3 regions of the Sphingomonas sp. CFBP 8765 genome follow, and region 3 is predicted to be linked to each of the others. Evidence: riboswitches for the same ligand, from Rfam matches in the RefSeq annotation. Region 3 holds a riboswitch; each other region holds the start of a gene.
What was found. Region 3 has a riboswitch for cobalamin ahead of IFT87_RS09585 (HoxN/HupN/NixA family nickel/cobalt transporter). Riboswitches for the same ligand answer to the same signal wherever they lie in the genome.
Positions count from the first base shown of each region.

Region 1: another riboswitch for cobalamin. It lies ahead of IFT87_RS12515 (TonB-dependent receptor plug domain-containing protein); the one in region 3 lies ahead of IFT87_RS09585 (HoxN/HupN/NixA family nickel/cobalt transporter).
Region 2: another riboswitch for cobalamin. It lies ahead of IFT87_RS12540 (DUF1636 domain-containing protein); the one in region 3 lies ahead of IFT87_RS09585 (HoxN/HupN/NixA family nickel/cobalt transporter).

Region 1 covers NZ_JACYTY010000004.1:262,451-264,695, reverse strand. The annotation lists gene IFT87_RS12515 (TonB-dependent receptor plug domain-containing protein) at 1-969, opposite strand, end outside; cobalamin riboswitch at 1,152-1,384, opposite strand; gene IFT87_RS12510 (HpcH/HpaI aldolase/citrate lyase family protein) at 1,443-2,245, opposite strand, start outside.
Region 2 covers NZ_JACYTY010000004.1:268,398-270,642, forward strand. The annotation lists gene IFT87_RS12535 (ABC transporter ATP-binding protein) at 1-574, shown strand, start outside; cobalamin riboswitch at 596-782, shown strand; gene IFT87_RS12540 (DUF1636 domain-containing protein) at 880-1,296, shown strand; gene cobT (nicotinate-nucleotide--dimethylbenzimidazole phosphoribosyltransferase) at 1,293-2,245, shown strand, end outside.
Region 3 covers NZ_JACYTY010000003.1:210,634-212,878, reverse strand. The annotation lists gene IFT87_RS09590 (molybdopterin molybdotransferase MoeA) at 1-442, opposite strand, end outside; cobalamin riboswitch at 681-893, shown strand; gene IFT87_RS09585 (HoxN/HupN/NixA family nickel/cobalt transporter) at 1,073-2,110, shown strand.

The DNA.
Region 1 (2,245 bases), on a different contig from region 3:
GCCAAAGCTCAAGGCATCGTCGGCCAGCGCCCGGCGTGTCGTATCGGCAAACTGGCCGCTGAGCGCATTCGTCCAGCGGCCATCCGCCAGCGCCAACTCCGCGCGGATGAGCCCGTAATGCGCCTCGACCGTGCTGCGCGCGCCTGGCGTATCGACGATCGTGCCGAACTGCGGGCCGCTCAATGCCGTGTCGTTGCTGTCGGCATCGGTATAGCTGTAGCGCCCGACGCCCGTGACCTTCAGCGTGTCGGTGGGCGACCAGCTGAGCTTGCCCGTCGCGCCGACGCTCTTCGCGCCAATGTCGCGCGATCCGCCCCGTGCGGTCGGCGTGCCGTCGGTGAGATAGGTCGAACTCGACAGCGCGTAGTCGAGATTGCCCGCTACGCCTGCGACCCGCGCGCCGCCCGAAAACGTGCCGAACGATCCCCCCTCGGCCCGCAGCGATACGCCCGGGGCTTCCGCGCCGCTGAGCGTGAGATACTGAATGACGCCGCCGATCGCGTCGGACCCGTACAGCGCCGATTGCTGGCCGCGCAGCACCTCGACCCGTGCCGCCTCGTCGGCAATCAGCGTGCCGAAATCATATTCGCCCTGATAGGGATCGGACACTTCGATCCCGTCGATCAACACCAGCACGTGATTGCCCTCCGATCCGCGGATCCGGACCTGCGTCGTCCCCCCGACCGCGCCGGTCCGGCTGACCGCCAGCGCGGGGACGTCGCGCAGCACGTCGGACACGATCCGGGTCTGCCGCTGGTCGAGCGTGGCGGCGTCGAGCACTGTCACCGACGCCCCGAGCTGATCGGCGGGAACCGCGTCCCCCGATCGCGATGCGGTAACCACCAGCTCGGCGTCGCCCCCTGCCGCCTCGCCCGTCGCCGCGGCAATCGGATCGGGCTCGGCCGCGGCTGGCGATGCAAAGGCCGTGGCGGTCGCGAGAACCGCAAGCGAAACGAAAATTCTAGTCATGAAACGATACCCCCGGCGTCACGAGCGACCGGCCGGGGCCTGCCGTCCGATGCTACGGACAGCCGGCGCAACACTTGGGGTGCACGCCGAACCGCACCCGCCACGCGCGCCGATGCGGCCCCCGCCGCATGGTTCGTCGCTCAGACGGAGTACCGTGCCGCGGCCATCCCCTGGACCATGGCAAGAGCGACCGAGCGCCGGCAGGTCTCCTGGCTCGCGGGTCGACGCCCGGTACGCGACCTTCCCGGGCCCTGCGCTTACGCTCAGGCCTAGTGGTCGTCCCCTCATGACGAAGGAACATGCGCACCGCGCTCACCGCTTACAGTTGCAGGGACAGCCGCGGCATGAGGAGGCTCGCCTCCCGCACCGCATTCCCTTTGAAGCCCCGAGGGGCACCGACGCGATCTGCGACCCCGGCCTTCACCGGTTTCGCGGGGCGACGGTAGCGCAGAAAATTCCTGCCGCCAATGGGCCTAGAGTCTCGCGAGGATCGCCCGCGCCTGGCGCAGGTGCGGCGCATCGATCATCCGTCCATCAAGCTGCAGCGCGCCGGCCTCGGGAGCCGCCGCAAACGCTGCGACGACGGCATGCGCACGTGCCACGCTCGCCGCATCCGGCGTGAACGCGGCGTTGATCGTGGCGACCTGCGACGGGTGGATCGCCATCATGCCGGTGAAGCCGTCGCGGCTGCCGCGCGCGGCATAGGCTGCCAGCCCGTCAATGTCCGCGATTGCTGGATAGACCGTTTCGATCGCCGCTACGTCCGCCGCATGCGCGCCGAACAGCAGCAGCGATCGTACGAGCTTATAGGGCTCGGTATAGGACCCGTCGTCCTCCCGACTGGTCGCCGCGCCGATCGCCGCGGGCAGGTCTTCGGCGCCCCAGGTCAGGCCGCATAACCGGCCGTTGACCCGCGCATATTCGCCCAGTGTGAAGATCGCGGCGGGCACTTCGGTCGCGATCGGCAGGATCGGCGGACAGTCATCGCCATAAGCCTCGACCAGCGCGAGGACGGTCGCGGGTCCGGTCGCCTTGGGCAGCATGATCGCATCGGCGCCCCTCGCCGCAGCGATATCGTCGTCCAGCCACCCCGAGTCGACGGGATTGATCCGGACCATCCGCACGACGTCGGTGTGGTCCTGCAACGCGGCCCGGACCGCCTCGCGGGCAACAGCCTTGCGGGAGAGCGAGACCGAATCCTCCAGATCGAGGATGATGGCATCGGCCCCGCTCGCTGCGGCCTTCGCAAAACGCTCGGGCCGGTCTGCGGGCACGA
Region 2 (2,245 bases), on a different contig from region 3:
ACGCGAGATTGCGCAGACGGTCGCGTATCTGCCGCAGGGTCAAAATCTTCATTGGCCGCTGAGCGTCGAACGTCTCGTCGCGCTGGGCCGATTGCCCCATCTCGCACCGCTGTCCCGCATCTCACGGGACGACCATGCCGCGATTGCCCGTGCGATGGCGGCGGCGGACGTGACCACGCTTGCGGCGCGTGTCGCGACCGAGATTTCGGGGGGCGAGCGGGCCCGCGTCCTGCTGGCAAGGGCGCTCGCGGTGGAGGCGCCGGCGCTGATCGTCGACGAGCCACTCGCGTCGCTCGATCCCGCGCATCAGATCGCAGTCATGGAGATCCTGCGGGCGCAGGCCGCGCGGGGTGTCCTGGTGATCGCCGTCCTGCATGATCTGGGGCTCGCCGCACGCTATTGCGATCGCATCCTCGTGCTAGACGCGGGCCGGCTCGTCGCCGACGGCGCGCCGTCGGCAGTGCTGACGCCGGCGCGGCTGCGTGAGACCTATGGTGTTCGGGCGTGGTTCGGATCGATCGAGGGCGTACCGGTCGTGGTACCGCTGACGCGTGACAGCGCGCAGGGCGATTGACCCGGGCCGCTCGCCCGGCCTATCCCTCTGACCGCGACAGGTTCCCCGGCGACGGGGATGAAAAGGGAACGGGAGAACCCCGGCTGCCCCTGCAACTGTAAGCGGCGAGCCATCGTGCCATCATGCCATTGGGATCCCGGTCCCGAGAAGGCGGCGCGAAGGGCTGTGACCCGTGAGCCAGGAGACCTGCCCGTCGCAGTCGTCTTTCGTCCGGCCAGGGTGCGCCGAGCGGACGGGGGTAAACCCGCGCGACGACATAACCAGCCTGCGGCCTGTGCCGCGGGCGCGTATGTCATGGGGTTTCAATGCCGAATCTACTGGTTCCCGCCGAAGACGGTGCGGCCGTCGTCGCCTGCAGCACCTGCCGCGCGTCCACCGATGCGAAGGACGATGCCGAGGGCATGCGCGGCGGTGCGAGACTCGTCGCGGCATTGCAGGCGGTCCAGGCGAGTGATTCGCGCTATGCCGGGATTGCGGTGCAGGCGATGCCGTGCCTGTTCGCCTGCCAGGACTTCTGCACCATCCACGTCCGCGGGCCCGCGAAGATCGGCTATGTGCTGGGGCGCTTCACGCCTGATGAGGAGGCGGCACGGGCGATCCTCGATTACGCCGTGCTGCATGCGGAGAGTTCGGAGGGGCAGGTGCCGTTTCGGCAGTGGCCTGCGGGGATCAAGGGGCATTTCATCACCCGGACGCCCCCCGCCGGCTATGTCGCGCAGTGACGCTGTTCCCGACGGTCGCGGCGTTCGAGGCGGCGCTGGAGGCCCTTCCCGTGGCAGACGACGCCGCGCGAGGGGCCGCATCGCTGCGGCAAACACAGTTGACCAAGCCGCCCGGATCGCTCGGCCGACTTGAAGACCTCGCGGTCTTCATGGCGGGCTGGCAGGGGCGCGAGCGGCCGCGGTTCGAGCGTGCGCGGGCGGCGATTTTCGCCGGAAATCACGGCGTTGCGGTGCACGGGGTGAGCGCTTTCCCGGTCTCCGTGACCGCACAGATGGTCGAGAATTTCCGTCGTGGGGGCGCGGCGATCAATGCGCTGGCGGATGCCGTCGGGCTCGAACTCGTCATCGCTGACATCGATCTGGAAACCCCCACGGCGGATTTCACGACGGGGCCGGCGATGGACGAAGCCGCGTGTCTCGCCGCACTCAACATCGGTGCCGACGTCGTCGTGCCTGGGCTCGACATACTCGTCGTGGGTGAGATGGGGATCGGGAATTCTACGTCGGCCGCAGCACTGTGTCTGCGCAGTTACGGCGGAACCGCCGCCGACTGGGTTGGCCCGGGGACGGGGGTTGATGTGGCGGGAATCGCGCGGAAAATCGCGGTCGTCGAGGCGGGGATTGCGCGGCATGCTGATTTCCCGCGTACGCCGTTCGAGACGTTGCGGCGGGTGGGGGGGCGTGAAATCGTCGCGATCGCTGGCGCGGTGGTGGCGGCGCGGCTGGCGGGGGTGCCGGTGATGCTGGACGGATTCATTTCGTCGGCGGCGATCGCACCGATCGCGGCGGCGTATCCTAGCATTACAGAGCATTGCATTGCCGGGCATTGTTCGGCCGAGCCGGGGCATGAGCGATTGCTTCAAGCGCTGAAACTCGAGCCTTTACTGAGACTTGGGATGCGGCTGGGGGAGGGAAGCGGGGCGGCGGTTGCGGTGGGAGTGATCCGGTC
Region 3 (2,245 bases):
CCCCGATCAGCCGGGTGCCGGTCGCGAAGTCGAGCCCCTTGCGGCGCGTGTTGCGGCCTTCAAAGGCGGGGCCTTCGCCGTCGAGCATCAGCCGGTCGCCGTCGCGCACTGCTTCCTCCTGGACGAGCACCGTGTCGGCGCCCGCCGGCATCGCCGCGCCGGTGAAGATGCGCGTCGCCTGTCCCGCGCCGACTGAACCGGTGAAGGGGCGGCCGGCCGCGCTCTCGCCGATGACCGTCCACGGCCCGGGCAGATCTGCGTAGCGGATCGCATAGCCGTCCATTGCCGACAGGTCGGTCGCGGGCTGGGTCCGGCGGGCGAGAATGTCCTCCGCGGCCCAGCGGCCCATCGCCGAGCGCAGCGGCACGGTTTCGGCGGGGACGCGCGCGGCCATGGCGAAGAGGCGGGACTGGGCGTCGGCGACGGGGACGAGAGGGCGCATGCGGGCTCCGATCAGCGGGGCGATGAGGGTCTTGCGCTGCTCGCACGAATGCCGAGGGGCGGAAAGCGGGCAACGCCGCGACCGGCAGGACGCCGGTCGGTTACGCGATCAACGTACGAGGTGCGGCAGACGTTGCGGTGAGATGGGACGACATGTCCGGCGGCGCGCCGCACGCAAATCCTGTCGTCAGCGCAGGCAAAACGCGCTAGCCCTGTGGCGCAGGTCCGACGCAAGCCGGATCCGCACAGATCGCGTCGGTGCCCTTCGGGGCTTGAATGGGAATGCGGTGCGGGGTTCGCCCCAAGACCGCAGCTGTCCCTGCAACTGTAAGCGGCGAGCGACACGCACGCGCCCCCTGCGACGGGGGCAGCCACTGGGCCGATGGCCTGGGAAGGTGTGCGTCGAGCCTTGACCCGCGAGCCAGGAGACCTGCCGGCGTCTGGTCGCTCTTGTCCCGGTCCAGGGGGTGGCCGAGGCACGGTGAACGCCGTCTGAGCGACGACCATGCGGCGGGGGCCGCATCGGCGACGCATGCCGGCCGCTCATGGCGTCCGGTCGGCGCGCGTCCCGGTCGTTCGCGGCAGGCCCCCGTCCTCGTCGGACGCCGGGGATGTGCCAATGACCAAGATCATGACCGGGCGGACCGCCGGTCGTTCGACGCGACACCGGATCGGCTGGATGTTCGCGATGCTGGTGGCGGCCAATATCGCCGCTTGGGGATGGGCGTTCGCGCTGTTCCAGGCGCAGCCGCTGATGCTGGGTACCGCGATGCTCGCCTGGGGGCTGGGCCTGCGCCATGCGGTCGACGCGGATCATATAGCGGCGATCGACAATGTGACGCGCAAGCTGATGCAGGACGGGCAGCGGCCGATTGGGGTCGGCTTCTGGTTCGCGGTCGGCCATTCGGGGATCGTCCTGATCGCCGCGGTCGCCATCGCGCTGACCGCGAGTGCGCTGGCGCAGTTCGAGGCGTTCAAGCAGGCGGGCGGGGTGATCGCGACGCTGATATCCGCGCTGTTCCTGTTCACGATTGCGGCGATGAACCTGATCATCCTGCGATCGGTGTGGCGGACCTTTGGCCATGTCCGCGGCGGCGGGCGCTATGTCGAGGAGGATCTCGACCTGCTGCTTGGCAATCGCGGGCTGCTCGCACGGCTGTTCCGGCCGATGTTCCGGCTGGTCACGCGCAGCTGGCACATGGCGCCGCTCGGGTTCCTGTTCGGGCTGGGGTTCGACACCGCGACCGAAGTCGCGATCCTCGGCCTGTCTGCAAGCCAGGCGGCGGACGGGTTGTCGATCGGTACGGTGCTGGTGCTGCCCGTGCTGTTCGCGACGGGCATGGCACTGGTCGACAGTGCCGACGGGGTGGTGATGCTCGGCGCGTATGAATGGGCGTTCGTGAAGCCGATCCGCAAGCTCTATTACAACATCACGATCACGCTGATCTCGGCGATCGTCGCGATCGCGATCGGCGGGATCGAAACGCTCGCGCTGCTGGCGTCGAAGCTGGGCCTCAGCGGGGGCGTGTGGGACGTCGCTTCGGCGCTGGGCGAGAATTTCAACGGGCTGGGCTTTGCGATCATCGCGCTGTTCGTGGCATGCTGGGTGCTGAGTTTTGCGATCTACCGGTGGAAGCGGTTCGACGAGATCGAGGTGGTTCGGGGGTAACGAGCTGCGTCGTCATCCCGGGCTCGACCCGGGACCCAGGGCCAGGCAGCGCATTACGCGTGGCTCTGGGTCCTGACTTTCGTCAGGATGACGGAGGTCAGGTGCATTGGCACAGTCGCCAAACTCCTCTAAACC